3 regions of the Streptomyces sp. NPDC046465 genome follow, and region 1 is predicted to be linked to each of the others. Evidence: riboswitches for the same ligand, from Rfam matches in the RefSeq annotation. Region 1 holds a riboswitch; each other region holds the start of a gene.
The links. A riboswitch is a leader RNA that binds a small molecule or an ion and turns the genes downstream of it on or off. The one in region 1 is predicted to bind S-adenosylmethionine.

Region 1 (5,112 bases):
GTTGTACGTCTCGTACGCCGCCCACTGCGCACGGAACTCCGGTCCGAAAACCGGCTCGAGCGGGGTCTGGTAGAGCATGTGGTGGACGAACCACAGCACCGAGTTCGCGATGCCGTTGTACGCGGCCGCGTGCACGTCCGCGTCGATGTCCAGCATCCGGACGCCGTCCTCGCCGACGCCGCGCCGCACCGCCTCGCGGTCGCCGTCGCCGAGCGCCGCGCACACCCACAGGGCGTCCGCCTCGTCGCCGATGGCGCTGAGCCCGGACACCAGGCCGCCGCCGCCGCGCTTGGCGGACAGCTCCCCGTCCTCTCCCACCGTGTACGAGACGGGGCCGCGGTTGGAGGCGACCAGTACCTGCGCTGCTGACGATTCGTACTCGGAGACCATGTGGCAGAACGTAGCCCGTCCCGGGGACGGGCAAACGTACGGCCGGTGGTCAGTCCCGACGCCTGCGCCCCGCGGCGATCAGCAGCACGCCCAGGACGCACAGTGCGACCGCGATCCCGCCGTACAACAGGGCCCGGGAGTCCCCGGTCGTGGCGAGCTCACCGGCCGGGCGCCCGTGCGGCTGTCCGGGCTGCGGCGGGGCGGGGGGCGGGGCGGGGGCGGTCGCCGTGAGGTGCTTGACGACCGGCGCGGGGGCGGCTGCCGCGGTCGCCGGTGGCGCGCTGACGGCGAGCGCGCCCACCGCGACCGCGGCGGAGGCGATCCCCACCGCGCTCCGTCCGACTCTGTCCCACAACGCAGCTCTGGCCCACGCAGCTCTGGCCCACGCAGCTCTATCCCACACAGATCTATCCCACATAAGACGGAAATGTAGGCAAAGCACATCATCGGCGGAGGTTACGCCACGCGACGATGCGCATACTCGGCGATATCCGTCATCGGCGGACGCTCCTCCGTGTCGACCGCGTACGTCCGCGGCACGAACCCGTGCTCGCCCCGCTCGAACTGCGTCAGTTCGGGCCGCAGCAGATGGCCGCGGGCGAGCCGCAGCTGCGCCGTCCGGTATATCGCCGCCGCCATCCGCCCGAGCGCCTGCCCGTCCTGGTGCCGGTGCCTGCGCACCCCGACATCGACCTGCGCGAGCGCGTCAAGACCCACGGTGTGCAGCGCGTCGACGAGCAGCCCCAGCTCCACGCCGTATCCGACGGGAAACGGCAGCCGCTCGAGGAGCGACCTGCGCGCCGCGTACTCGCCGCCCAGCGGCTGGACGAACCCCGCGAGGCGCGGCCAGTGCATGTTCAGGAGCGGGCGCGCCATCAGCTCGGTCACCCGGCCGCCCTGACCCGCCGCGGCGCCGAGCGGCCGGTCGTACATGGCCTTCACGAAGGCCACGTCCGGGTCGGTGAGCAGCGGTCCCACGATGCCCGAGACGAAGTCCGCGGAGAACTCCCGAAGGTCCGCGTCGACGAAGGCCACGACGTCCCCGCCGGTCACGAGCAGTGACCGCCACAGGACCTCGCCCTTGCCGGGCACCGGTGAGATGCGCGGCAGGATCTCGTCCCGGTGGACGACCTTGGCGCCCGCCGCCGACGCGACCTCGGCCGTACGGTCCGTGGAGCCTGAGTCGATCACCACGAGCTCGTCGACCAGCGGAATCTTCTCCATCAGAGCGCGGCGGATCTCGGCGACGATCTCGCCGACCGTCCCCTCCTCGTCGAGCGCGGGCAGTACGACGCTCACCGAGGTTCCTGACGCGCGTTTGGCGGCGACCAGGAGGTCCAGCGGGCGGTCGGCGACGGACCAGGAACGCCTGCTCAGCCAGTGCTCGACCTCTTCCAGCACGGTCGCGGTCCTCCCATATGTGATCCATCTCGCGGTTCGGACGACTATCTCAAGGGTCCGGGGCTTCGGTTACAGTCTTGAACAACGCCGGTGACCATCGCATGTCGGGGGTCCCGGGCGTCACACAATCGAATACCGCTCATCCAGAGGGGCAGAGGGATACGGCCCGTTGAAGCCCCGGCAACCACCCAGCCGCGCGTCGCAAGACGCAAGTGTCACCGTGTGCGCGATCAGCGCCGCGAGGCTCCCGGCTCGGGAAGGTGCCAATTCCGTCTCGCGGCGAGATGCGTCGCGAGGAAGATGAGGAGAAAGGGCCTCGCCTCCATGGCTGTGCAGACTGTCGCCACCGAAAACACCACCTCTTCCGTAGACCTCGGCCCCGCATCGGGTCTCTCCTGCCGAGAGTGCGGCACGAAGTTCCCGCTCGGTCCGATCTTCGCGTGCGTCGAGTGTTTCGGCCCCCTCGAAGTCGCGTACGACCTGCCGCTGGGCGACCCGGAATCTCTGCGCAAGCAGATCGAGGCCGGTCCCGCCAACATCTGGCGTTATGCCCCGCTCCTGCCCGTCCCCGCCGACGTCGCCGAGAAGCCGAACCTGAACCCCGGCTGGACCAAGCTGGTCAAGGCCGACAACCTCGCGCGTGAACTGGGCGTCGACCAGGGCAAGTTGTTCGTCAAGGACGACTCGGGCAACCCCACGCACTCCTTCAAGGACCGGGTCGTCGCGCAGGCGCTCGAAGCCGCGCGTGCCTTCGGCTTCACCACCCTCTCCTGCTCCTCCACCGGCAACCTGGCGGGCGCCGTCGGCGCCGCCGCGGCCCGCGCCGGTTTCCGCTCCTGCGTGTTCATCCCGCACGACCTGGAGCAGGGCAAGGTCGTCATGGCCGCGGTGTACGGCGGCGAGCTCGTCGGCATCGAGGGCAACTACGACGACGTGAACCGCTTCTGCTCCGAGCTCATCGGCGACCCGCTGGGCGAGGGCTGGGGCTTCGTCAACGTCAACCTGCGGCCCTACTACGGCGAGGGCTCCAAGACCCTCGCGTACGAGATCTGCGAGCAGCTCGGCTGGGAGCTGCCCGACCAGCTGGTCATCCCGATCGCCTCGGGCTCGCAGCTCACGAAGATCGACAAGGGTCTGAAGGAGCTCATCGCGCTGGGCCTCGTCGAGGACAAGCCGTACAAGATCTTCGGCGCCCAGGCCGAGGGCTGTTCCCCGGTGTCGACCGCCTTCAAGGCAGGTCACGACGTGGTCCGCCCCCAGAAGCCGAACACCATCGCCAAGTCCCTCGCCATCGGCAACCCCGCCGACGGGCCGTACGTCCTGGACATCGCGCGCCGCACGGGTGGCGCCGTGGAGGACGTGAACGACGAACAGGTCGTCGAGGCGATCGAGCTGCTCGCTCGGACCGAGGGGATCTTCGCGGAGACCGCGGGCGGTGTGACGGTGGGCGTCACGCGGAAGCTGGTCGACGCCGGGCTCATCGACCCGGCCCTCACCACGGTGGTGTTGAACACCGGGGACGGGCTCAAGACGCTCGACGCGGTTGCCGAGAGGTCTCAGGCGACGGCGACGATCAAGCCGAGCCTCGACGCGTTTCGCTCCGCGGGTCTCGCCGGTTAAGTCGCCGTTGGGCCCGTCGCTCGCCGCCGACTGCGGGTCGTGGTCCGTCCTCGCGCAGTTCCCCGCGCCCCTTTCAGGGCGCCTCCCCTCCGCCCCCGTACCCCTGAGGTGAACCCATGAGTGTCAACGTCCGGATTCCCACCATTCTCCGCACCTACACCGGCGGCAAGGCCGAGGTCGCCGCCGAGGGGGCGAACCTCGGTGAGGTCATCGCCGATCTGGAGAAGAACCACACGGGCATCGCGGCCCGCGTCCTGGACGACCAGGGCAAGCTGCGCCGTTTCGTGAACGTGTACGTCAACGACGACGACGTCCGCTTCGAACAGGGCCTGGAGACGGCCACCCCGGACGGCGCGGGCGTCTCGATCATTCCGGCCGTCGCCGGCGGCTGATCCTTTTCCGCAAGAACCCTGCTTAAACCGAATTGCCCTCTCCGGTCGAGAAACGGAGGGGGCAATTCTGCATGGTTGAGCGCGGTACAGTTGGGAAGAGTGCTTCGCCGTTAATGCCGAGCGCATATACGAAGTCGGCCTGGAGCCGACAAGAAGTAGCCAAAGAGCGCTGCCCATTTGAACCTTATGTGGCTTTTGCCTGGCCCTTCTTGCCCTGAATCGTGGCGAATTCTCCGCATATTACCGATCGGGCGTGCCCAGAATTCTCGTCCGATTGACCTGTTGCAGACGGCAGTTGGACAGATACATTCAGCGGCGGTCGACGCGTTCCGGCGCACACCCCCAGCAGTGGGGGGTGAGGTCTGACCCGGGTCCGCGAAGTGCGGTCCTGTGCAAGGGCCAGTAATAGGGGAGTTAGGCATGGCTCAGGGCACCGTCAAGTGGTTCAACGCGGAGAAGGGGTACGGCTTCATCGCGGTCGACGGTGGTGCGGATGTTTTCGTCCACTACAGCGCGATCCAGATGGACGGGTACCGCACCCTTGAAGAAGGTCAGCGAGTCGAATTCGAGATCTCGCAGGGCCAGAAGGGTCCGCAGGCGGACATGGTCAAGCTCGCCGTCTAGCTCGGCGCGACCGACCACCGAAGCAAGCATCGCGAGGGGCTCGTATCCCAGCCGGGGTACGGGCCCCTCGTGTGCGTGGGGTACGCGGGGGCGCGCGCCCGGAAGCTGTCCGGGATCCAGAGAGGCGCTTGCACTCGCAGGGGTCGAGTGCTAATCATTGGGCTTAGCACTCTCCGAGTGAGAGTGACAGAACTTGGATCGGGTCGGTGAGGCCCGCAGGCCGGGTGGGGCAAGGAACCACAAGGGCTGCAGGCCGTCCGTCGCGGGCGCCGGCACGATCTGTTTGCTTGCGTTTCCTTCCCCAAGCTCTTAACGAGCTGGGGGAGACCCCATTCGTCCGGGAGGACCACTTCACATGGCCAAGATCATCGCGTTCGACGAGGAGGCACGGCGCGGCCTCGAGCGCGGCATGAACCAGCTCGCCGACGCCGTCAAGGTGACCCTGGGCCCCAAGGGTCGCAACGTCGTCCTCGAGAAGAAGTGGGGTGCCCCCACGATCACCAACGATGGTGTGTCCATCGCCAAGGAGATCGAGCTCGAGGACCCGTACGAGAAGATCGGCGCCGAGCTGGTCAAGGAGGTCGCGAAGAAGACGGACGACGTCGCCGGTGACGGCACGACGACCGCGACCGTCCTGGCCCAGGCGCTGGTCCGCGAGGGCCTGCGCAACGTGGCCGCCGGTGCC
Region 2 (5,112 bases), on a different contig from region 1:
AGACGGCCGCGGCCAGCCGCATGGTGTTCGCCTTCAGCCGTGACAACGCGCTGCCCGGCTCGGCCCTCTGGCGCAAGGTCAGCTCCCGCACCCAGGTCCCGGTGCCCGCGGTGTGGCTGTCGGTGGGCCTGGCCGCGGTCATCGCGCTGCCCTCCCTCTACTCGACGACGGCGTACACGGCGGTCACCGCCATCAACGTCATCGGCATCACCCCCGCGTACGCCATCCCGATCTTCCTGCGCCTTCGCGCGGGCGACCGTTTCCAGCCGGGCCCCTGGAACCTGGGCCGCTGGAGCAAGCCGGTCGGCTGGATCGCGGTCATCTGGGTGGCGTTCGTGACGGTCCTGTTCTGCCTGCCGCAGGCCTCGCCGGTGACGGTCGACTCGATGAACTACGCCTCGATCGCGCTCGTCGCGGTGCTGCTCCTTGCCACCGTGTGGTGGTTCGTGGCGCGCCGCTCGTACAGCACCCCGCAGGCGTACGGCTCGGACCGCGAGCAGGCCGAGGTCGCGGAGAACATCGTCTGACCCGAGAGTCTGATCAGAGAGGGGACTCCGGACGCCCCCCCGGCCCCATCCCCGCTACATCGGGCGGTCGTTGAGGATCTTCTGGAAGAGGCGGTGGTCGCGCCAGGCGCCGTTGATGTACAAGTAGCCCGGCGCGACCCCGTACTCCTCGAAACCGCACTTCGCGAGCACGCGCTGCGAGGCGGTGTTGTCGAGCAGGGTGCATGCCTCGACGCGGTGCAGGCCGAGCCGGGCGTCCGCCGCCTCGCAGACGAACCGCGTGGCGGCGGAGGCCAGGCCGAGGCCCAGGTGCTCCCCGTCGATCCAGTAGCCGAGGCTGGCGCTGCGGGCCGGGCCCAGCACGATGTTCGTCAGCCCGGCGTGGCCGACGATCTCCCCGTCGCTCTCGAGCAGCCAGTGCGCGGCCCGGCCCGCCCTGTCCTCCTCCAACTGCCCGCGGACTCGCTCCGCCTGGCCTTCCGTGGTGTAGAAGGAGGCCGCCCGGTACGGCTCCGTGGGCGCGAGGTGGACGCGGTTGCGCCGGTGGGACCGGGCCAGCGCCTCCGCGTCCTTCAGGGCGGACGGCCGGATGACGACGCCGGGGGCGAGGGCGACGGATTCAGTGATCATGCCTACATCGTACGAAGGTTCGATCCGAATCCGCAGCCGCGGGGAGAGATCAGCGGCCGCCCGACACCCTCAGGACCGTGCCCGTCGCGTACGAGGCGTCGTCCGAGAGCAGCCAGGAGACGGCCCCCGCGACCTCCGAGGGCTGACCGGAGCGCCCCATGGGAATGCCCGCCGCGAGCTTCGCGGGACGCTGGGGGTCGGCGTGGAACTCGGTCCAGATGACGCCGGGGGCAACGGCGTTGACGCGGATGCCGTCCTCCGCGACCTCCTTGGACAGGCCGACCGTCAGCGTGTCGACGGCGCCCTTGGCGGCGGCGTAGTGCACGTACTCGCCGGGACCTCCGAGAGTGGCCGCGACAGACGAGATGTTCACGATCGCGCCGCCTCCGCGGGCCTTCATGTCCCGCACCGCGCGCCGGGCGCAGAGCAGGTATCCGAGGACGTTCACCTCGAGCGCCCGGCGCATGCCCTCGGCGTCGGCCTCGGCGAGGGGGCCGACGGGGCCGCCCACACCGGCGTTGTTGACGAGAGCGGTGACCGGGCCGAGCTCGGCCGCCGCGGTGTCGAAGAGGCGGTCGACGTCGGCCTCGTCGGCGGTGTCGACCTGGACGGTGACGCAGCGGCGACCGGCGGCGCGGACCGTCGCGGCGACCTCGTCGGCGGCCGTCGCGTTCGAGCGGTAGCCGATGACGACATCGTGGCCGTCCTCGGCGAGACGGACGCAGACAGCGGCGCCGATACCGCGGCTGCCGCCGGTGACGACGGTGACGGGGTGGTGCTGCACGGGGGACCTCCGGCTCTGGGTGGCTGACTGTCGCGCCGCCCGGCCGCGGGGATCGCCCGCGACCGGCACGGCGTCATCCTACGAACCGGTGATCTTCGACGGTGGCGCGGGCCCTCCGGCCGACGACGCCTCGTCAGACGCCCGAGGCCAGCGGGGCCACGCACACCACCGTGGTGCCCAGGGTCTCGCACCGCAGCCTCAGCAGGTTCCAGCGGGGCTGCCACTGGGCCAGGCCCTCGTACTGTCGCAGGAGGCCGCGCAGCCGCTCCGGATCGTCGGTCCACAGGGCCGCGGGGACGCCCCTGGTCGGACCGAGCACATGGAGCGCGATGCGGCCGTCGTCGGTGACGTCGTGCGAGGTGATGAGCACGTCGGTCGCCGTGCAGGCGTCCCAGGTGTCGTGGGCACGGGTGGCGTGATCATGGGTGGCGTGGTCATGGGTGTCGGGCGAGTGCGTCATGGAGCGCCTCCGGAGTTGTGGACCCCGGGTGTCGCCGACCCCGGTGATCCGCCGTTCCCCGTGCACGTCGCACGGGGCGGGTCGTCACCCGGGGCACCCGCGACGGAGCGGGGTGCCGCCCAGCGAGCCGGGGCTTGGCGCTGGAACTCGTGACCCGTCCCGACCGTAACACGGCCTGTCGGAGGCCTGCCCGGGGTTTTCTCCTGGCCCCCGTGCAGGCCTCCGCACCGGGTTACTGGGCCGTGGTGGAGGTGATGGCATCCTCCGGAGCGGCCTGCTCCGGGGAGAGGCTGTCCATGAACGAACTGACCGAGAAGACCGCGTTGCCGGGGCCCGCAGGACCGTAACCGGGAGGCGACGACAGGCCGTTGGCCTCCATCGTCGCGCGGTACGCCTCGAGGAGGCGCACGTGGTACTCCAGCGGCGCGCCCAGCGGGTTCGCCTTGCCCAGCGGTGTCGTGGGCTCCGGGCACCAGGTGGTGAAGCGGGGCGTGATGCCGCGCGACATGAAGTACTGCAGGCCCTCGACGGTGGAGTCGATGGCCTCGTCGACGGTCTTGAAGCCGAAGGGCTCCGCCATCTCGACGCCCGCCACGAAGTTCGGGATGACGTTGCGCGGCCCGAAGACGTCGGCGGAGTCCAGGATGCGACGGTGCCACTCGTCACGGCCGACGTAGCGCTCCTTGCCGGGGCAGTAGCGCTCGAAGAGGTACGGGTCCCACACCTCGTAGTTGGGGTGGTAGATCCGCACGCCGTAGTCGTGGAAGCGCTGCACGTCCGCCTTGGGCAGCGCCTGGGCGACGACCTTGCCGATCCAGCGGCCGGGGAAGCGCTCCTCGATGGCCTTCGCGTACTGCCCGTAGAAGTCGGCCTCGTCCTTGCCCTGGAGCCGCGTGGTGATGGCGCCACCGGTGAGCGTGTACGCGGTGGAGGACTTCGCGGTGTCGTACTTGTCGATGATGGCGAGGGCCTCAAGGACCTCGTCCATCGGCTTCACGCCCGTGTAGGGGCGGCCCGCCGCCTTCTGCTGGCGCCAGTTGTGGTTGATGTCGCAGTACCCGCACTCCTCCTTGGCGCCGAAGTACTGGCAGACCCGGAAGACCGTCAGATAGATCAGGTAGCCCCACTGGATGGTGGGCGCCACCTCCATCACGGACTTGCCGTTCTCCAGCGTGTGCCGGTAGTAGTCCGGCATCGGCGGCAGGCCCACGTCGGAGATGCGTGCGCCGTCCAGGTAGAGCCCGAGGACACCGTGGTCGTCGGCGGCCACGCGGTACGGCGAGGCCGGGTTCACGCGGACCGACACGACGGTGCGGCGCAGGTCGTAGGGGCCGCCGGTGAGGACGATCTCCTCGGGCGGGCGGCGCAGGGCGGCGGCGCCCAGCTCGGGCAGGGTGCTGTGGTCGAAGGAGAAGATGAAGTACGACTTCGGCTTGACGTCACCGCCCTCGTTGTCGCTGAGCGCCGACTCGTCGAAGGCGATGCCGCCGCGCAGCAGATCCTCCTTGATGACGGCTTCCCGCGGCACGTGCGGGAACCGCTCCATGAGTGACTCGATGAGCTGGGTACGGCTCTCGCTGCGGCTTGGCATGGGCCGGGCACCTCGGATCCTGTCGATCGATCTGTTCCGACCACGCTAATACGCGGCCGAACCGTTCCGGATCCGACTCCGGTCGCAGGGCGCCTCCGCCGCAGGTCTATGCTGCGGGCCCGGTACGATCTCCGGCATGCCGCCCGCCGACCCCCACATACCCGCCCCGAAAAGCGGAAACGGGTCACGCGACACAGCCGCCCGAACTAGGATGGACACTCCCGAAGCGGGCAGCGGGCAGCGGGCAGCGGGCAGCGGGTCCCGTCGCGGCGGTCCGCGCCGCACGGCGCGGCTCCTCCCCCGGCACCGAGAAGCGCGTCCTCTTCGCCGCCCGGTCTGCCACCGCCCTGCACCGGCTCCTCGACGTCCTCCCCGTCTTCGCGGGCGACGACCGCATCCGACGCCGCTTCACCCTCGTCCCCGGCTCCGCCTTCGACACCGACGCCCTCGCGGCCGTCGAACGGGCAGGCGGGCGCACCATCCCCTGGGCCGAGGCCCTCGCCCACCCCCACGATCTGATCCTGGCCGCCAGCCCCAAGGGCGGCCTCGCCGAGCTCCGCGGACCACGCGTCCTGCTGCCGCACGGCGCCGGTTACAACAAGGCCCTCACCGCACCGGACGGCCCCGGCGACTCCGCCTCCGGCATGGACCCGGCGCTCCTGATGCCGGGCGGCCGCCCACTGGCCCGCCTCCACGCCCTGGCCCACCCCTCGCAGGTCACCCGCCTCGCCGCCGCGTGCCCTCCGGCAGCCGCGCACGCGACGGTGACCGGCGACCCCACGCTCGACCGCGTCCTCGCCTCGCTCCCCCTGCGCGAGCGCTACCGCCGCGCCCTGCGCACCCACGGCCGGAGCCTGGTCGTCCTCGCCTCCACCTGGGGCCCGCACTCCCTGATCCGCCGCCACCCCCGCCTCCCCGCCCGCCTGGCCGCCGAGCTCCCCCACGACACGTACCAGCTGGGGCTCGTCCTGCACCCCAACGAGCACAGCAGGACAGGGCGGTTCGACCTCGCGCAGGATCTCGCACCCGCCCTCGACGCGGGCCTGGTCCTGGCCCGCCCGTACGAGGAGTGGGCCGCGCTGCTCATCGCCGCCGACGCGATCGTCACCGACCACGGCTCGGCGGCGCTGTACGCGGCCGC
Region 3 (5,112 bases), on a different contig from region 1:
CTGCTGATCCGGCAGATCCACCACTGGGCGGCGCTGATCTTCCTCTCCGGCATGTTCGTGCACATGATGCGCGTGTTCTTCACGGGTGCGTTCCGCAAGCCCCGTGAGGTCAACTGGCTGTTCGGCTTCCTGCTGTTCGTCCTCGGCATGTTCACCGGTTTCACCGGTTACTCGCTCCCGGACGACCTGCTCTCCGGTACCGGTGTCCGCTTCATGCAGGGCGCCATCCTGGGAGTGCCGATCGTCGGCACGTACCTGTCGATGTTCCTGTTCGGCGGGGAGTTCCCCGGCGGCGACTTCGTGGCCCGGTTCTACTCGGTGCACATCCTGCTGCTGCCGGGCATCATGCTCGGCCTCGTGGTGGCGCACCTGATCCTGGTCTTCTACCACAAGCACACGCAGTACGCGGGTGCCGGCAAGTCCAACAAGAACGTCGTGGGCATGCCGCTCCTGCCGGTCTACATGGCCAAGGCCGGAGGCTTCTTCTTCCTGGTCTTCGGTGTCATCGCGGTCATCGCGGCGATCGCCTCGATCAACCCGATCTGGGCCATCGGCCCGTACCGCCCGGACCAGGTGTCCACCGGCGCCCAGCCCGACTGGTACATGGGCTTCGCCGAGGGTCTGATCCGTGTGATGCCGGGCTGGGAGATCAACCTCTGGGGCCACACGCTCGCCCTGGGCGTGTTCATCCCGCTGGTCGTGGTCTTCCCGCTGGTCCTCGTGGCCATCGCGGTCTACCCGTTCATCGAGTCCTGGGTCACCGGCGACAAGCGCGAGCACCACATCCTGGACCGCCCGCGCAACGCCCCGACCCGTACGGCCTTCGGTGTCGCGTGGCTGACCGCGTACATGGTCATGCTCGTCGGTGGCGGCAACGACCTGTGGGCGACGCACTTCCACCTGTCGCTGAACGCGATCACCTGGTTCGTCCGGATCGGCTTCTTCGCCGGTCCTGTCATCGCCTTCATCGTCACCAAGCGGATCTGCCTGGGTCTGCAGCGGCGCGACAAGGACAAGGTGCTGCACGGCCGCGAGTCGGGCATCATCAAGCGGCTGCCGCACGGTGAGTTCATCGAGGTCCACGAGCCGCTCAGCCAGGACCAGCTGCACACCCTCACGGCGCACGAGCAGTACCAGCCGGTCGAGATCGGCCCGTCGGTCGACGAGAACGGTGTCGAGCGCAAGCTGTCGGGCTCGCAGAAGCTCCGGGCGAAGCTCTCCAAGGGCTACTACGGGGAGAACAACCAGATCCCCAAGCCCACCGCCGACGAGTACAAGGAGATCACGAGCGGCCACGGCCACCACTGATCAACCCGAGCTCCGAAGCTCCGACCGCTCCACGGTCGCCACGGCAAGAGCCCCGTCCATTGCATGGATGGGGCTCTTTGCCGTCCCGGAGGCTGGATAGGGTGGTCCCACCCCGAGCAGTCGGGGTGTTCCCTCCCTATACATCCATACGCAGACGAAAACACCAGGAGCGGCTATGAGCGCTGTGACCCCCGCAGGAGGCGACACCGCGGCGGCCCGTTCCTGGCCCGACGTGCTGAACGGCCTGCTCGACGGGCGGGACCAGAGCGCCGACGACACGGCGTGGGCCATGGACCGCATCATGCGGGGCGAGGCCACCGACGCGCAGATCGCGGGCTTCGTGATCGCGCTGCGGGCCAAGGGTGAGACGGTCGAGGAGATCTCCGGCCTGGTACGCGCCATGTACGCGCACGCCAACGTCATCGACGTGCCGGGCCCGAGCGTCGACATCGTCGGCACGGGCGGCGACGGGGCCAAGACCGTCAACATCTCCACCATGTCCGCGATCGTCGTCGCGGGAGCGGGCGCGAAGGTCGTCAAGCACGGCAACCGCGCCGCCTCCAGCGCGTCCGGCGCCTCCGACGTCCTGGAGAAGCTCGGCGTCAACCTGGACCTCACGCCCCGGCGGGTCGTCGAGGTCGCCGAAGAGGCGGGCATCACGTTCTGCTTCGCCGTGAAGTTCCACCCCGCGCTGCGGCACGCGGGCGCCGCGCGCAGCCAGCTGGGGATCAGGACCGTCTTCAACCTCCTCGGTCCGCTCACCAACCCGGCCAAGGTGCGGGCCCAGGCGGTCGGGGTCGCCGACCCGCGGATGGCGCCCATCGTGGCCGGGGTGTTCGCCGAGCGCGGGCACTCGTCCCTCGTCTTCCGCGGGGACGACGGGCTCGACGAGCTGACGACCACCGCGACCTCCCGGGTCTGGGTGGTGCGGGACGGCGCCGTGCGCGAGGAGGCCTTCGACCCCCGCGAGGTCGGCATCGGCCTGGTGCCGGTCGAGGCGCTGCGGGGCGCCGACGCCTCGTACAACGCGGAGGTGGCCCTGCGGCTGCTCGACGGCGAGAGCGGCCCGGTGCGGGACGCGGTGCTGCTGAACTCCGCGGCGGCCTTGGTCGCCCTCTCGCCGACCGGTGAGCCGCTCGTGGAGCAGATCCGGGCCGGGATGGCGAGGGCGGCGCAGGCGATCGACTCGGGCGCCGCGAAGCGGGCCCTGGAGCGCTGGGTGGCGGCCAGCAACCGCTGAGCCCGCCGCGGGCGGCAGCCCCCCCATGTGACGTAAGGCGCAGTCCGGATTCTGGACTGCGCCTTGCGCGTCGAAGATCGTGTGGCAGGATGCTGCACAGGTCATGAGTGACAGCGACTACGGCCCCGGCCCGCTGTCCGGCAACCCTCCGTCCGTGGCGGGGTGCCCCGGGTGAAGACCAGGCCGTACGCAGCGAGGCGTATGGCAAGCGCGGACCCCTGGACATCGGTGAATGTCCGCCCCTGGGGTCCTGGTCCTCAAGGGAGCAGTCTCGTGAGCAAGCGAATGTGCTAGGGCCTTCGGCCCCTTTCCGCGCACCCTTTTTCTCTTCATCACTGCCTCGCCGTACCCCTCTGCCGTACGCGCCCTCGCAGTGAACTCACTTGTCTCTTACGGGAGTTCGCCATGTCTGTTTCCGCTGTTGCCGCCGACCCGTCCGTCTGCGCCCCGCTGGCCGTCCTCGGCAGGGACGTCACCGTTCCGCTGGTCACCGGCGGCGAGGTGACGTACGCGGCCCTTGACTACGCGGCGAGCGCGCCCGCGCTGCAGCGGGTGTGGGACGACGTGGCCGCGTACGCCCCGTACTACGGCAGCGTGCACCGCGGGGCCGGCTACCTCTCGCAGCTCTCCACGGACCTCTTCGAGAACTCCCGCAAGACCGTCGCCGAGTTCCTCGGCTGCCGCGAGGACGACCAGGTCGTCTTCACCCGCTCCACCACCGACTCCCTGAACCTGCTCGCCGCCGCCCTGCCCGCCGACTGCCAGGTCTTCGTCTTCGAGACCGAGCACCACGCCTCGCTCCTTCCGTGGCGGGACGCCCGCGTCACCTACCTCAACGCGCCGCGCACCCCCGACGAGGCCGTGCACACCCTGGAGCGCGCACTCGCCGACCGCGATCCCTACGGCCCCGCCCTCGTCTGCGTGACCGGCGCCTCCAACGTCACCGGCGAGCTCTGGCCGGTGCGTGAACTGGCCGCCGCCGCGCACGCGCACGGCGCCCGCATCGTCCTCGACGCCGCCCAGCTCGCGCCCCACCACCCCGTCTCCATCGGTGAGTTGGACGTGGACTGGGTCGCCTTCTCCGGGCACAAGCTGTACGCGCCCTTCGGCTCGGGCGTCCTCGCGGGCCGCTCCGACTGGCTGCGCGCCGCCGAGCCGTACCTCGCCGGTGGCGGCGCCTCGCGGAAGGTGGCGCGACGCGCCGACGGTGGTGTGGACGTGGAGTGGCACGACTCCGCGGCCCGGCACGAGGCCGGTTCCCCGAACGTCATCGGCGTCTACTCCATCGCCTCCGCCTGCAAGGCGCTCACCGACGCGGGCTTCGACGAGCTCGTCGCCCGGGAGCAGTACCTGATCAGCAAGGTGCGCGAGGGCCTCGCCGAGGTGCCCGCCGTGCGCGTGCTCTCGCTCTTCGGGGACGACGCGCCGCGCGTGGGCGTCATCTCCTTCGTCGTGGACGGCTGGAACAGCTCGCACTTCGCCGCCGCGCTCTCCGCCGAGTACGGGATCGGCGTACGGGACGGCCTGTTCTGCGCCCACCCGCTGGTGCGCACCCTGCTCGGCAGCGAGCCGGACGAGCCCGGCGAGTGCGGCGCCCCCGAGGCCGCGCCCGGCGAGAAGTCGCTGAACGCCATCCGGGTGAGCTTCGGCGCGGGCACCCCCGACGAGCACGTCGAGCGTTTCGTGCGCGCCGTCAAGGAGCTGGTGGCGGACGGCGCCCGGTGGAACTACCGCACCGAGGACGGGCGTTGCGTGCCGGACACCGGTGCCGCCGTCTGATCCGGCCTGATGCGGCCTGATCCGGCCTGATGCGGCCTGATCCGGCCTGATCAGGCCGGAAGGCCCTAGGAGTCGAGGCCGATCGCGAAGGCCGCTTCCAGGTCGTGCTGTGAGTACGTACGGAACGCCACGTGCGTGTCGGTGCCCTCGACGCCGGGGATCTTGCTGATCCGGCCCGGGATGACGTCCGCGAGGTCGTCGTGGCGCGGCACCCGCACCATCGCGATCAGGTCGTACGTACCGGTCACGGAGAAGACCTCACTGACGGAGTCCAGCGCGGCGATCGACTCGGCGATCTCCGGGATCCGGTCCACGCTGGTCTTGATGAGCACGATCGCGGTGATCACGGCTGGCTGTCTCCCTCGGTGGCCGGTGCGCTGCCTTTCACGTGCACTCTAGTCCTCCGCACACGCCACCCCCACGCGTACAGGAAGCCGAGCGAGAAGCCCACCAGATGGGCCAGATAGGCGACTCCCGTACCGTTTCCGCCCTGCCCCGCCGCCAGCCACTGCAGCGCCACCCAGAACGGCAGCACCACCCACGCGGGAAAGCGCAGCGGCAGGAAGAAGAGGAACGGGAAAAGGCTGGTGACGCGCGCCCGTGGGAAGAGATAGAGGCAAGCGCCGAGGACGGCGGAGATCGCCCCCGACGCTCCCACGAGCGTCTGGTCGGAGCCCGCGTGCGCGGCCGCGTAGGCGAGCAGGGCGAGATATCCGCAGCTGAGGTAGAAGAAGGCGTACTGGAGGTGGCCCATGCGTTCCTCGACCATGACCCCGAACACGTAC

Region 2: it holds a riboswitch for S-adenosylmethionine, as region 1 does, so the genes downstream of both, ABZ953_RS26520 (hypothetical protein) here and thrC (threonine synthase) in region 1, are expected to answer to the same signal.
Region 3: it holds a riboswitch for S-adenosylmethionine, as region 1 does, so the genes downstream of both, ABZ953_RS29940 (aminotransferase class V-fold PLP-dependent enzyme) here and thrC (threonine synthase) in region 1, are expected to answer to the same signal.

What each region holds. Positions count from the first base shown of each region.
Region 1 covers NZ_JBEYZK010000007.1:176,858-181,969, reverse strand. The annotation lists gene ABZ953_RS13210 (trehalose-6-phosphate synthase) at 1-390, opposite strand, end outside; gene ABZ953_RS13205 (hypothetical protein) at 440-718, opposite strand; gene ABZ953_RS13200 (glucosyl-3-phosphoglycerate synthase) at 847-1,791, opposite strand; SAM riboswitch class I at 1,928-2,098, shown strand; gene thrC (threonine synthase) at 2,116-3,411, shown strand; gene ABZ953_RS13190 (MoaD/ThiS family protein) at 3,528-3,803, shown strand; gene ABZ953_RS13185 (cold-shock protein) at 4,224-4,427, shown strand; gene groL (chaperonin GroEL) at 4,783-5,112, shown strand, end outside.
Region 2 covers NZ_JBEYZK010000017.1:197,376-202,487, forward strand. The annotation lists gene ABZ953_RS26505 (amino acid permease) at 1-527, shown strand, start outside; gene ABZ953_RS26510 (GNAT family protein) at 582-1,136, opposite strand; gene ABZ953_RS26515 (SDR family oxidoreductase) at 1,186-1,920, opposite strand; gene ABZ953_RS26520 (hypothetical protein) at 2,054-2,380, opposite strand; SAM riboswitch class IV at 2,426-2,535, opposite strand; gene ABZ953_RS26525 (radical SAM protein) at 2,613-3,971, opposite strand; gene ABZ953_RS26530 (hypothetical protein) at 4,178-4,555, opposite strand; gene ABZ953_RS26535 (translation initiation factor 2) at 4,616-5,112, shown strand, end outside.
Region 3 covers NZ_JBEYZK010000021.1:152,495-157,606, reverse strand. The annotation lists gene ABZ953_RS29950 (cytochrome bc complex cytochrome b subunit) at 1-1,308, shown strand, start outside; gene trpD (anthranilate phosphoribosyltransferase) at 1,484-2,548, shown strand; SAM riboswitch class IV at 2,648-2,765, shown strand; gene ABZ953_RS29940 (aminotransferase class V-fold PLP-dependent enzyme) at 2,954-4,327, shown strand; gene ABZ953_RS29935 (Lrp/AsnC ligand binding domain-containing protein) at 4,393-4,674, opposite strand; gene ABZ953_RS29930 (rhomboid family intramembrane serine protease) at 4,671-5,112, opposite strand, start outside.